One region of the Planococcus sp. TJ-307 genome, then DNA from elsewhere that is predicted to be linked to it. Evidence: riboswitches for the same ligand, from Rfam matches in the RefSeq annotation. Region 1 holds a riboswitch; each other region holds the start of a gene.
What was found. A riboswitch is a leader RNA that binds a small molecule or an ion and turns the genes downstream of it on or off. The one in region 1 is predicted to bind S-adenosylmethionine.
Positions count from the first base shown of each region.

Region 1 (4,525 bases):
GATGGTTAATGCGAGAACCAGGGAGCTTAGAGCTTCTGGAATGAGAAAGCGGAAAATGATTTGCATCGGTGTGGCGCCTATTGCTTGAGCCGCTTCGATAACGCCTTTGTCGACTTCCAATAAGGAGTTTTCAATCAACCGAGCAATATAAGGGCCAGCGTAGAAGACCAATGGCACAATGGCAGCAGCTGTTCCGATGGACGTGCCGACGATCAGGCGGGTCAAAGGAATAATGGCCACCATCAAAATGATAAATGGAACGGACCGGAAAATATTGATGACAATGTTGAGCACTTTGGAAATCGGTTCGTTTTCCAATAAATGGCCTTTGCGTGTAACCACTAGCAAGATGCCGAGTGGAAAGCCAATCAATAACGAAAAGCCGAAGGATGCGCCGGTCATGTAAATGGTTTCCCATAAAGCTTCTAAGATTTGTTCGTAATTAACTGACATAGTTATTGACCTCCTCTATTTGAATATCACTGTCCCGAATAGAGGATAAGGCTCGCCGGATTTCACTTGGCTCTCCGGAAAATTCAACAATCAGGTTGCCGTAAGGAATGCCCTGCAACTCTGTAACATTGCCGAACAGCACGTTCAAATCAACTTTGAAATCCCGCGAGACACGCGACATGAACGGTTTGCCGACCGAATTTCCAGTAAACTGGAGGCGATAAATCGCATTGTCGCTTTTGGCGTTCTGAATTTGCAAGAGCAGTGATTCCGGAAGCTCATCATTCATTACCGAGCGGACAAAACGTTTTGTCGTAGGTTGTTGCGGGTTCGAGAAAATATCGAAAACGCTGCCTTGCTCAATGACTTTTCCTGCTTCAAGCACAGCTACCTTATCGCAAATTTCCCGGATAACGCCCATCTCATGTGTAATGAGCAAAATGGTGATGTTGTATTCATTGTTGATTTTGCGCAGCAGATCCAAAATTGATTTAGTCGTCTGCGGATCGAGTGCCGAGGTCGCTTCGTCGCATAGCAGGACGGAAGGGTTGGTAGCCAGCGCACGGGCAATGCCGATTCGCTGTTTTTGTCCACCGGATAGCTGATCTGGGTACTTTTGTGCCTGATCCCCCAGACCGACAAAGTCGAGCAGGTCTTTTACTTGTTTTTCGATCTCCGCTTTTGGTGTTTTCGCCAACAAAAGCGGCATCGCAACATTATGGTAAACCGTTTTTGAATTCAGCAGATTAAAATGCTGAAAAATCATGCCGATGTCTTTTCGGATGGTGCGGATTTCCTTGCTGGATAGGGTGGATATGTCTTTTCCCTGAATCATTACACGTCCTGTGGTAGGGCGTTCGAGCAGGTTGACCGTGCGGATCAATGAACTTTTTCCGGCTCCACTAAAGCCGATAACTCCGTATATTTCTCCGGTTTCGACGGTCAGGTCAATGCCATTCAAGGCATGGATTTCCTGTTTGCCTGATTGGTAGGTCTTGGCGACGCCTTCGAATTGAATCATGGTGATGGTGCCTCCTTAGGTTGGAATGAATTGTATCAAATCGACGGTGTCTCAAATGCTGATTGAGATAATAGACAAAAAAGAGCCCTCTTTTTTCTCATCCATAAGAAAAAAGAGGGCTCCAGTTGAAACCATCTAATTCTCATCTTCCAAATGCCTTAAATGGCATTTGCAGGAGTTGGCACAGTTTTTGCGGTTAAACAAATCTGCTGCCGAAACGTCTCAGGGCCTGTCCCTCGGTTTCTCTTGATAAGAAAGTGATGTATGCTATTCGATTCGTGAGTCTTACTTTATGGTGAAATAACAAAAAAGTCAAGAAAAACTTTGAGATTTATTTCACAATCTTTAAAATGTGAGAAAAACCACTGTGAAATCTACTTTAAGATGATGTACTAGATTTCTTGCGCAAAACTGAAGATACTTTACTTTCAGTACCATCTTTTATTCGGATAATGTTTTCATTATGCTTCCATACGGCCATAGCAAATAAAGCCGAAGCAGTCAGCAAGGGCCAAGCTCCAGATGCCGGAATAAAAGCAATGACAAAATAAACGGCATAAAGAACAAATACGCCAATTACCAAGTAGTCTGTTGCAAGCGAAACGCCGATCAACAGAATCAGTCCAAGCAACCCAAGCTTCCAATCGAGGGCGAGCATAACGCCAATGACTGAAGCGGTTCCTTTCCCGCCGTCAAAGTTCATGTAAAAGGGAAAGTTGTGCCCGAAAACTACCCCGGCACCTGCCACAAACAACAAAGCCCAAGTCATTTCAGCTGAGAAGTTTCCTGTTTCCAATAATAAGCGGAGACCTGCAACTGCAGCAAATCCTTTAAAAATATCAATAAATGCAACAAGCAATCCATATTTCCAGCCCAATACGATCGCAGCATTGGATGCACCGGAATTTTTCACGCCTTCTTTTTTTACGTTAACTCCTGACAAAGCCTGTGCAGCAAGGGATCCGTGAAAACAACCAATGATATAGCCTGCAACGAATAATAGCAAAATCCAAACCAGCATACCGATTCCTCCTCTATACTAAATGTTAACGTTTGAGTGAAAGGAAGGTTTCAAAATTTTTTGACTAATACGCTTGACAAAAAGCGCTGAAGTTTTTATACTTCTCAACAAGATGAAAAACCAAATCAAATACTCTTATCAAGAGTGGCGGAGGGATAGGCCCTGTGATGCCCGGCAACCAACAGACATTTTGTCTGGAAAGGTGCTAATTCCTACAGAACTGATCGACAGGTTCTGACAGATAAGAGGAGGAAACTCCGTAATTTACGGCCCTCTTCTTAACCGAAGGGGGCTTTTTGCTGTCCCTTTCTGCATGAATAGTATCCACAAAAAATAGGGGGAATGGAAAATGACCAACTTAAAACCAGAAACATTATTGCTTCACGGGGGACAACAGCCGGATCCTACGACAGGATCAAGAGGGGTTCCCATCTACAAAACTACTTCTTACGTTTTTAAAGACACTCAGCATGCACAGGATCTTTTTGGACTGAAGGATACCGGCAATATTTATTCGCGTATCATGAATCCGACGGTCGATGTCTTTGAACAGCGGGTAGCGTTATTAGAAGGCGGAACAGCAGCTGTTGCCTTGTCCTCCGGAATGGCGGCCATTGCTTTTTCCATTATGAATATAGCAGAAGCTGGAGACGAAATTGTGGCAGACAGCAACCTGTATGGCGGAACATACAATTTATTGGCGAACACGTTGCCGCGTTATGGCATTACGACAAAATTTGTGGATGCGACAAATCCCGAAAACTTCAAAGCGGCGATTACAGATAAAACCAAAGTTCTATTCGGTGAAATTATTGGCAACCCGAGCTTGAATGTCTTTGATGTAGAAAAAGTAGCAGCCATTGCTCATGAAAATGGAATTCCACTATTGATCGATAATACCTTCGCGTCGCCATATGGCAGCAATCCCATTGAATACGGAGCAGATGTCGTCATTCATTCCGCTACAAAATGGATTGGCGGGCATGGCACGACAATTGGCGGAGTGGCAGTAGACGCGGGAACGTTCAATTGGGACAATCCTCGCTTTCCGAATTACACACAGCCGGACGAAACATACCACGGATTGCGGTATGGCATCGATGTACCGGAAGCGGCTTTTGCGACAAAGTTACGTGTTCAACTGCTTCGGGATTTTGGGCCATCCCTCAGTCCGGAAAGTGCCCATGCTTTGTTGCAAGGGTTGGAAACCTTGCACCTGCGCATTCCAAAACACAATAGCAATGCCCAACTTGTCGCCGATTATTTGAAACAACACCCGCAAATCGAGTGGGTGAATTTCCTTGGTTTTGAAGATCATCCTTCTCATCAACTGGCGAAGAAATACTTGAAAAACGACGGTTATGGATCAATTGTCAATTTTGGAATTAAAGGCGGGCGTGAAGCGGGCCGGAAAGTGATTGACAGCGTCCATCTGTGGTCTCATGTAGCCAATGTAGGGGATGCTAAATCACTGATCATTCATCCGGCTTCGACTACGCATCAACAATTGAACAACGAGGAACTACAAGCATCCGGCGTAACAGAGGAGCTAATTCGCTTGTCTGTCGGGTTGGAGAATGCAGAAGACTTGATCGCTGATTTGGAGCAAGCGATTCAGGCAGCCGTATTGGAAAATGCATAAGGAGGGATTTTCATGAAAACAGTCTCCATCGGCTCGTTAACCCTGGATTCAATGGAGGTTTTAAACGATGTTGAACTTGCATATGAACGTCTTGGAGACCGGGAATCTCCGGTTGTCCTAGTCTGCCATGCATTGACAGGCGACCAATATGCAATTGGCACAGAGGGCAATCCAGGGTGGTGGGCTGGGTTGATTGGACCAGGCAAACCGGTGGATACGACTATTTTTCAAGTGATTACCTTTAATGTTCTTGGAGGATGCCACGGATCAACGGGTCCTTTATCGACAGATCCGGCAACGGGAAATCCCTACCATGCTGCGTTTCCAACCCTGACCATACGTGACATGGTACGCGCTGAATACTGTGCACTCAAAAAGCTTGGCATCA
Region 1 is NZ_JBZDOJ010000001.1:567,822-572,346, forward strand. It holds gene AC4EHK_RS02800 (methionine ABC transporter permease) at 1-453, opposite strand, end outside; gene AC4EHK_RS02805 (methionine ABC transporter ATP-binding protein) at 443-1,474, opposite strand; SAM riboswitch class I at 1,614-1,730, opposite strand; gene AC4EHK_RS02810 (glycerol-3-phosphate acyltransferase) at 1,854-2,495, opposite strand; SAM riboswitch class I at 2,628-2,743, shown strand; gene AC4EHK_RS02815 (O-acetylhomoserine aminocarboxypropyltransferase/cysteine synthase family protein) at 2,845-4,137, shown strand; gene metX (homoserine O-acetyltransferase MetX) at 4,150-4,525, shown strand, end outside.

Region 2 (4,525 bases), 230 kb from region 1:
AAATTCAAGAAAATGAGGTGTTTGTATCTGACATTGCTATCAACAATTTAGTGATTCATTTGGCCATCGCCTATAAACGGCTAAAAGAAGGCTATAACGTTACGTTATTCCCAGCAGACGTTGATGAAATAATAAAGCAAAGAGAATATAAAGTAGCTGAAAAGATTGTAAGCAAGGTGCAGGAGAGGTTTGCTGTTGAGTTTCCGTTGGAGGAAGTAGCTTATATTGCTATGCATTTACTTGGCACCAAAATAGCTGCGCATCCGGCAGCAGGTGAAAAAGTGGTCAAACAAGTAATCCAACAAGAAATTTCAGAGCTGGTGAGAAGGGCTTTGGAAAGCATTGAATTAAAGCTCAATTTAGGCATTCTGGATGATCAAGAATTGATTCTCGCCTTAAGCCTTCATTTAAAACCCGCTGTAAACCGCTACAAATATGGTATGAACATTCGAAATCCAATGTTGCAGGACATTAAGTCAAATTATCCCGTGGCATTCGAAGCCGGTATTATCGCAGGATTGGCCATAAACAAGGCAATTGGGTCAGTCATTGATGAAAACGAAATCGGCTATTTAGCCCTCCACATTGCGGCTGCCATTGAGCGTAGAAAATCTGAAATTGTCCCGAAAAAATGCTTGATTGTCTGTGCTTCAGGATTGGGAACAGCCCAATTGATTTACTATAAACTAAAGTCTCAGTTTGGCGATAGCCTAGATGTAGCCGGCACAACCGAATATTACAAGCTCGGACAGTATAAGTTGGATGGCATTGATTTTATTATCAGTTCGATTCCGATACAGGAAGAATTGGACATCCCCGTAATTGTCGTCAATGCGATTTTGGGAGAGGCGGACATTCGAAAAATTGAAAAGTTCATTTTAAAGGATGGGCAAAACATCACTTCATATTTTCAAAAAGACTTAATGTTTCTCGGAAAAGAGCTGCGCTCAAAAGAAGAAATTCTTGAATTCTTAACCGAAAGACTGTTCGAACGTGGATTGGTAGACGAAGGCTGCCTGAAGGCGATATACGAGCGCGAAAGAGCCGCACCGACTTCCTTTGGCAATTTAGTGGCCATACCACATCCCATCACACCGCATTCCAAAACGACTTTTTTAACGGTTTGTACGCTGAAAAAACCTGTTATATGGAAAGATAAGCCAGTTCAATTTGTCTGTCTGCTGAATGTTATGGAAGACAGCCGGGAAGATTTGCAGTTTATGTACGATGTACTTGGCAGAATCATTCATAACAGCGCACTGGTTGAAAGGCTGATCAAAGCCAGAACCTACGAAGAGTTTATGAAAGTGATCGCCTTTTGAATTCAATAGATATTCGACGAAAAAAGGAGATGAAGCATTATGGTGGAAAAACAATTTACACTTACAGACGAGGCAGGAATTCATGCACGTCCAGCTGCCATTCTGGTAAGTCTGGCAAATAAATTCGATTCACAAGTAAATTTGCTTCATAAGGAAAGGACGGTGGATTTAAAGTCTATTTTAGGGGTGATGTCCTTGGGGATTGCTTACGGTTCCGAGTTTAAAGTGAGTATTGTGGGAGTAGACGAAGAAGACGCCATCAAAGAAATTGAAAGTGTGATGGAAAAAGAAGGATTGGCTAAATAGCTCGTTTCCACAAAGAACCCGAGGGATCATTTCTGATTCCTCGGGTTCTTTGTGGGTAAACAACTTTCATGGGGAATAATCTTTGGAATCAGTCGAAATCTTTTTTCTCCCATTCGTCATCCGGAATTTCCAAATCTTCACCGGAAAAACGTTCTTCCTGGAACGGATCGCCGTTCATGTGAAAGCCGTTCTGTTCCCAAAAGCCCGGCTGATTTTCATCGATAAACTCGATACCGCGGACCCATTTGACGCTTTTCCAAAAATACAATTGGGGCACTACAAAACGCAGCGGGTAGCCGTGCTTGGCCGTCAAGGGCTCGCCGTCAAGAGAATGGGCGAGCAGCACATCCTCACGGTCAAGGTCTGACAGAGCAACATTGGTCGTGTAGTCATAATCGCCGTGAAGCATGACGTAGCCGCTTTTTGGCGTGACGCCCAATTCTTTCATCAAGTCGATAAAGCGGACGCCGGTGAAGGTATTGTCGAAGCGGGACCAGCGTGTCACACAGTGGATGTCGCGGGTCACGGTCGTTTGCGGCAATTTCAACAAGTCATCGTAATGCAAGGTGACTTCCTTGTCGACCTGCCCAAAGATTTTCAATGTCCATGTAGCCATGTCGTATTCTGGCACTTCGCCTTCGTGCAGAACAGGAAAGCGCTCGGTCAAGACTTGTCCAGGCGGCAGGCGTTCAGCCAGCGCAGGATCCACTACAGGGACCCGTGTTCGTTTAATCCGTTCGGCTTTGCTCAACTTCATGCAATCACTCCCTAAAATTAATAAAACTCCTCCGCTGAAAAGTGGAAGAGTGGCTGTCTGTTGGTGAATTTCTCTTCCTCATCTTTCAGAACTTCTAAGCTCTGCTGGATTTGGCACCATTCCAGTTCGTGAACTGGCGGTTGCCGGGCGTCGTCGGGCCATTTCCCTCTGCCTCTCTTGATAAGGATGGTGCAGTATTTAATTTTTTGCTTGCCTCATTTTACCTAATCTATCCGCTTCTTACAAGATTATTCGGAAAATTATTCAGCTTCTCTCTCGCTGGCGTTATACTAGAAAGACGTAGAGAATTTTGGTCATCGGAAATAAACGTTACTTGATGCAAATGAGGAGTCCTCCAAATGAAAAAAATGATCGGTCTTATAAGTTTGACGCTCTTCATGAGCGGTTGCAGCAACACTTCGGCAAGCGACGGGGAGCTGTTGGTTTCAACAGCTTCCAGCTTGACGGAAGTAATGGGGAAGATGGAAGAGGAATTTCAAAAGGCAGAGCCCGATATTGAACTGAGCTTTAATTATGGATCATCCAGCAAACTGCGGAGCCAGATCGAGCAAGGGGCGCCAGCGGATCTGTTTTTGTCTGCCAGTGAAAACGATATGAATTTGCTTCAATCGCAGCAGCTTGTCGAATCAAACAGCATTGTATCTTTCGCTGAAAATCGGCTGGTCCTGGCTTCGCTCGAAAAGTTTCCGGAAACAGCCGATTTTGTGGAAACATTAATGAGTACAGAAGAAACCATTGCAGTCGGAGAACCTGATAGTGTACCACTAGGAAATTATACGAAGCAGGCGCTGGCCAACCAAAATTTATGGCAGCCGCTTGAAGGCCGCCTTGTCTATGCCAAAGATGCAAGGCAAGTAGTAACTTATATCGAGAGCGGAAACGCTGAACTCGGCGTCATCTATTCCTCCGATGCGGTTATTTCCCAGGAAATAACCGGGACGCTCGAAGTGCCCGGACAAATAAGTCCTGTGGTTTACCCAGGTGCTGTCGTAGCGGCTTCCCAAAAACAGCCCACCGCAGAAGCTTTTTTGGATTTTGTCACTGGTCCAAAAGGCCAGGAAGTTCTTAAAGAGTACGGATTTTTGGCGCCAAACGGAGAAACACCATGATGCCCTATGATCTGTCTCCGCTATGGCTGTCGTTGAGAGTTGCAGTTATTTCCACATTTTTTGTGTTTTTGGTCAGCCTGGCTCTGGCACGATTGATGAACAGGCGCGACTTTTTCGGCAAAAGCTTTGTGGAAGCCTTAATACTGCTGCCGTTGGTTTTGCCACCGACGGTCATTGGCTTTGGTTTGATTGTTTTGTTCGGTGCTAATGGTCCGCTCGGCATCTTACTGGAACAATGGTTTGGGTTCCGTGTTGTTTTTACCTGGATCGGTGCGGCCATAGCTTCATTTGTTGTTTCATTGCCGCTGATGTACCAAAGCGTCCTTGCAGCTTATGAAAAAGTAGATCCTCGCTGGGAGAATGTGGCACGGACAATGGGTGTCTCTGAATGGCGCATCTTTCGGACCATCACGTTTCCGCTGGCCTGGTCGGGCATTCTGGCAGGTCTGATTCTTGCTTTTGCACGCGGCATCGGCGAGTTTGGGGCAACCTTGATGATTGCCGGCTATATTCCAAGGGTGACAGAAACGGTGCCATTAGCGATTTACTTTGCCTATGAAGCAGGAGATATGGAAAAAGCCTTGTTTTGGGTAGTGATTATTTCCTCTCTTGGAGTCGCTGCGATCACTTGGGTCAATTATTGGCGCAAAAAAACGGCCATACGAATCGGGAGGGAATGAGCCCATGCTTTTAGTTGATTTTCAAAAACAATTGGACCATTTCAGTTTAAAAATGCAATTCGAGCTGGACCGGGAAATCTTGGCGCTGGTCGGCTCTTCCGGTTCGGGGAAAACCACGCTATTGAATTGCCTGGCTGGTATTGTCCACCCGGATGCTGGTACGATTTCCTTGAATGGCAGAAGTTTTTTCAGCGGAGAACAAAAACCATTAAAGATCCAGAAAAGAAAAGTTGGTTATTTGTTTCAAGATTACGCCTTGTTTCCGCATTTGAGCGTCGAACAAAACATTCTGTACGCACTGTCGCGGGGGGCAGATGTATCGCATATTAC
Region 2 is NZ_JBZDOJ010000001.1:342,495-347,019, forward strand. It holds gene AC4EHK_RS01640 (BglG family transcription antiterminator) at 1-1,322, shown strand, start outside; gene AC4EHK_RS01645 (phosphocarrier protein HPr) at 1,362-1,628, shown strand; gene AC4EHK_RS01650 (sulfite oxidase-like oxidoreductase) at 1,717-2,379, opposite strand; SAM riboswitch class I at 2,461-2,572, opposite strand; gene modA (molybdate ABC transporter substrate-binding protein) at 2,745-3,515, shown strand; gene modB (molybdate ABC transporter permease subunit) at 3,512-4,195, shown strand; gene AC4EHK_RS01665 (ATP-binding cassette domain-containing protein) at 4,200-4,525, shown strand, end outside.
Region 2: another riboswitch for S-adenosylmethionine. It lies ahead of AC4EHK_RS01650 (sulfite oxidase-like oxidoreductase); the one in region 1 lies ahead of AC4EHK_RS02815 (O-acetylhomoserine aminocarboxypropyltransferase/cysteine synthase family protein).

Region 3 (4,525 bases), 450 kb from region 1:
TTCTACCATCACTTGGCGATTCTCATCTTCGCGTGTGACCGACTGGAAAACTAAGTTCGCCAGGAACAAACCAACATCAAATCCAATCGGACCGTAAAAACCGAATTCGGGGTCGATCACCTTCGTTTCCGTCTGGCTGGCAAAAATACTGCCGGTGTGTAGGTCGCCATGCAGCAGAGCTTCCGATTCAGTCAAAAAGCTTTTCTTTAATTTCGCTACTTCGAGCTGAAGCTTCCGGTTGCTCCAGATCGCTTCTGCCGCTGATTGAAGCTGCGGTTCGTAATCGTTGGTATCGAGATCAAAAAATGGATCTGTAAAAATGAGATCTTCCGTAATCTTGCATAATTCGGGATTGGAAAACTCCGCAGCCAAACGCTTTTTTTCAAAAGGATGCAAGCCGTAATCCGATGTGTGGAATAAAGTCAGTGCCAAGTATTCACCGATGTCCTGCGACAATCTCGGAAAATTCCGTCCGTGGATCAACCCTTCCCGCGCAATCTCCAGATGAGACAAATCTTCCATCACCGTAATGGCCAACTCTTCATCTGTTGCAAAGACTGTTGGCACGAGTGACGGGACAAATTCTCCGTGCTTTCTGAGGACATTCGCTTCAATCGTCGCGCGCTTTAACGTCAACGGCCAGCTTTCGCCGATAATCTTAGCGTATGGCAATGCCTGTTTGATGATCAGCCGCTTTCCTGTATTTGGATCTTCGATTTGGAAAACATAATTCAAGTTGCCGTCGCCGATTTCCCGGCAAGTCAATTGGGCAGCAGGGTCAAATGTATGAACCGTTTTTGCCAGCGCAATCGCTGTTTCTTCCGTTAAGGCTTTATAAGTAGCGGGAACCGTAAGTGTCATTGTAAATCTTCCTTTCATGTGCAATATAAAAAGCCTCTTTCATAAAAGAAAGAGGCCAGAATAAGAGATTCCATGCCTCTTATCTTTCAGAAATAAATTTCTGATGGAATTAGCACCGTGCCTTGCAGGATTTTCATCCTGGCGCATAAAGCGCCCCTTCTCACGAAGGTATTACGGTCGGTTGCTGGGCGTCATCGGGCCAATATCCCTCTGCCAGCTCTTGATAAGAGTACTACGTGTTATTTAATTTAAGTTATGAAAAGAATCCTATCACGATTCAGAATTAACTGTCAATCCATTTTTCCAATAAAAACAATTTTATGATAACGGAGTTGACAGATTTCTGCGCACATGAAATAATCAGAATTACTTTATTAATCTTATAGTTGAAGAAATCGTTTCAGGCAGACGCTTTCCGCGTACGAAGCGGGTTTGTGGAATATCAATTGATAAAAACCGATAGTCTGACTTAATAAATCATATTTACCCAATTTCATATCTTTCTTATTTAGAGCAGGTGGAGGGACAAGCCCTATGATACCCGGCAACCGGTCCATTGATGGACACGGTGCTAATTCTTGCAGCCAGAACCGGTGGCTGAGAAATAAGAAGTTGTTAACGCCCTTAACCTCTTCTTATTTGAAGAGGTTTTTATTTTTTAAAATTTGCATGGGAGTGTGGAATACATGAGCGTTTTGACTGCTACATATCAAGTCTACGGAAAACCGGGTTCGTTCGAAAAAAAAGCGGACGGCATCGCTTTGGGACTAACCATCGGTTCTTGGACTGACTTGCCGCTGCTTGAACAGGAACAACTGAAACACCATAAAGGAAATGTCGTGTCCATCGAAGAATTTGAACAAGAACGCCACCCGCTAAAACCGGATTTAATAAAAGCAGAGCTTGAAATTGCCTACCCAAGCGTGAATTTTTCGGCTGACCTGCCTGCCATTTTGACTACTGTTTTCGGCAAATTGTCGTTGGATGGCGAAGTAAAGCTATTGGATCTGGAGTTTAGCCACGACCTGCTTAGCCACTTTCCTGGACCGCGCTTTGGCATCGAAGAAATTCGCGACACTCTTGGCGTTGGAGGACGGCCGCTTCTCATGAGTATTTTTAAAGGCGTCATCGGCCGTGACCTGGATTTCCTGTCCGCTCAATTGCGTCAGCAGGCATTAGGCGGCGTGGATCTGGTCAAAGATGATGAAATACTATTTGATAACCCACTAACTCCTTTTGAAAGCCGCATTACCACGGGTAAACGAGTGCTTGATGATGTCTATGAAGAAACGGGACACCGAACGCTTTATGCGGTGAACCTGTCAGGGAGAACTTCCGAACTGCGAGGAAAAGCACGGAGAGCACGCGAACTTGGAGCAGATGCCTTGTTGTTCAACGTTCATGCGTATGGGTTGGATGTCTTGCAGGAGCTTGCTGAAGATGATGATATCGCCTTGCCGCTTATGGCGCATCCCGCTTTTAGCGGTGCCTTCACTTCTTCTGCCTTCTATGGCCTTGCGACACCGCTGGCCCTTGGAAAACTGATCCGATATGTCGGCGCTGATTTTTCGCTGTTTCCTTCACCTTACGGCAGTGTTGCACTGGAAAAAACGGCAGCCCTGGCACTCGGCAAAGAACTGACACGGGACAGCCCGCTAAAACGCAGCTTTCCAGTGCCATCCGCCGGAATTCATCCGGGTCTTGTGCCTTTGCTGATGGCGGATTACGGAATCGACAGCGTCATCAATGCCGGCGGCGGCGTTCACGGACATCCCGCTGGAGCAGCTGGCGGCGGACAGGCATTCAGGCAAGCCATTGACGCCGTGCTGCAGGGAGAAACCTTGCAGAATGCCGGCAAACAGCATAAAGAATTGCAGACAGCACTTGAACTATGGGGGTGAAAACAGTGAACAAACCGATTATTTTTTGTGATTTTGACGGTACGATTACAGCTAATGACAATATTATTGCCATCATGGAAAAATTTGATCCATCAGGATGGGTGCCGGTCAAAGATCAGATTCTCGATCAATCCATCTCAATACGCGAGGGTGTTGCGAAAATGTTTTCTCTGCTCCCGGTTTCGGAAAAAGACGAAATTATTTCCTATGTTTTGGAGCAGGCGGAAATACGCGAAGGATTCAGCGACTTTGTCGCCTATTCGAAAAAGCAGAATTTGCCTTTGTATATTGTTAGCGGTGGCATTGATTTCTTTGTCCATCCGCTACTTGAACCTTTCGGACCTTTTGATGACATCTACTGCAACAGCGCTGACTTTTCAGGTGATCTTATCAAACTGGAATTTCCGCATGGCTGCGACGATGCCTGCACAAGCCAGGGCTGCGGATGCTGCAAACCATCTGTCATCCGGGATCTTTTGGACAAAGACACGAAAAGCATCGTCATTGGAGACTCCATCAGTGACTGGGAAGCTGCAAAAGAAGCGGATTTCGTCATTGCTCGGGATTTGCTGGCTGAAAAATGCCAAGAAGCGGGCATCAATTACGAACCGTTCGAAACGTTCCACGAAGTTATTGCGATTGTTGATGAATATATAGGGGTGAAGTCATGACCCTTTTGCATGAAAAGTGGCGGGAATTGGCGGATGTCAAAGACGAACTGGCCGTGCGCGATTGGTTTATGGGGACCAGCGGCAATCTTGCCATCAAAGTGGCGGACGAACCGCTCGAGTTTCTGGTAACCGCGAGCGGCAAAGACAAGAAAAAACGTACAGATGAAGATTTTCTGCTTGTCGATGCCAATGGTCAGCCCGCTGTTGAAACAACGTTGAAACCATCTGCTGAAACCTTATTGCATTGTACAATTTATGGAAAGACCAGCGCCGGGTGCAGCCTCCATGTCCATACGGTCGCCAATAATGTCATTTCTGAATTGTACGGCGACGCCGGAAAAATTGATTTTCAGGGCCAGGAATTGATCAAAGCTTTTGGATTGTGGGAAGAGGACGCGGTACTGAGCATTCCCGTCATCCCCAACCATGCAGATATTCCAATGCTCGCCAAAGAATTTGACGCATTCGTTACTGCTGATAAAGGAGCGGTACTGATTCGCAACCATGGCATTACCGTCTGGGGAAAAGATGGCTTTGAAGCGAAAAAGCTGCTTGAAGCCTGTGAGTTTTTATTTCAATACCAATTGGCATTGCAACTACACCTAAAATAAGAGAGGAAGATTAAAATGGCGATTATTAAAATTCAAGGAACAAATGAAACAATCGAAGCACAAACAGAGGTTGCAGCTTTTTTGGAGCAGCAGGAAGTTGTTTATGAACACTGGGACAACACTAAATTACCCGAACACCTTCGCGAAAAATTTGATTTGAGCGATGAAAACAAAGATGAGATTCTTCAAGCCTTCAAAACCGAAATCGACGACATTTCAGAACGCCGCGGGTACCAGGCAGCGGACATTATTTCGCTGTCAGACTCCAACCCAAAACTGGACGAGTTATTGAAGAACTTCCAGCGCAAACACATCCATACAGATGATGAGGTGCGCTATATTGTTAGCGGACATGGCGTATTCATCATCCAAGGAAAAGACGAACGCTTTTTTGAAGTCCACCTGACTCCAGGCGACTTGATTTCGGTACCTGAAAATATCACACACTACTTCACACTTGCAGATGACCGGAAAGTTGTAG
Region 3 is NZ_JBZDOJ010000001.1:117,596-122,120, reverse strand. It holds gene mtnK (S-methyl-5-thioribose kinase) at 1-861, opposite strand, end outside; SAM riboswitch class I at 938-1,091, opposite strand; SAM riboswitch class I at 1,363-1,472, shown strand; gene mtnW (2,3-diketo-5-methylthiopentyl-1-phosphate enolase) at 1,548-2,762, shown strand; gene AC4EHK_RS00515 (2-hydroxy-3-keto-5-methylthiopentenyl-1-phosphate phosphatase) at 2,768-3,433, shown strand; gene AC4EHK_RS00510 (methylthioribulose 1-phosphate dehydratase) at 3,430-4,044, shown strand; gene AC4EHK_RS00505 (1,2-dihydroxy-3-keto-5-methylthiopentene dioxygenase) at 4,060-4,525, shown strand, end outside.
Region 3: another riboswitch for S-adenosylmethionine. It lies ahead of mtnW (2,3-diketo-5-methylthiopentyl-1-phosphate enolase); the one in region 1 lies ahead of AC4EHK_RS02815 (O-acetylhomoserine aminocarboxypropyltransferase/cysteine synthase family protein).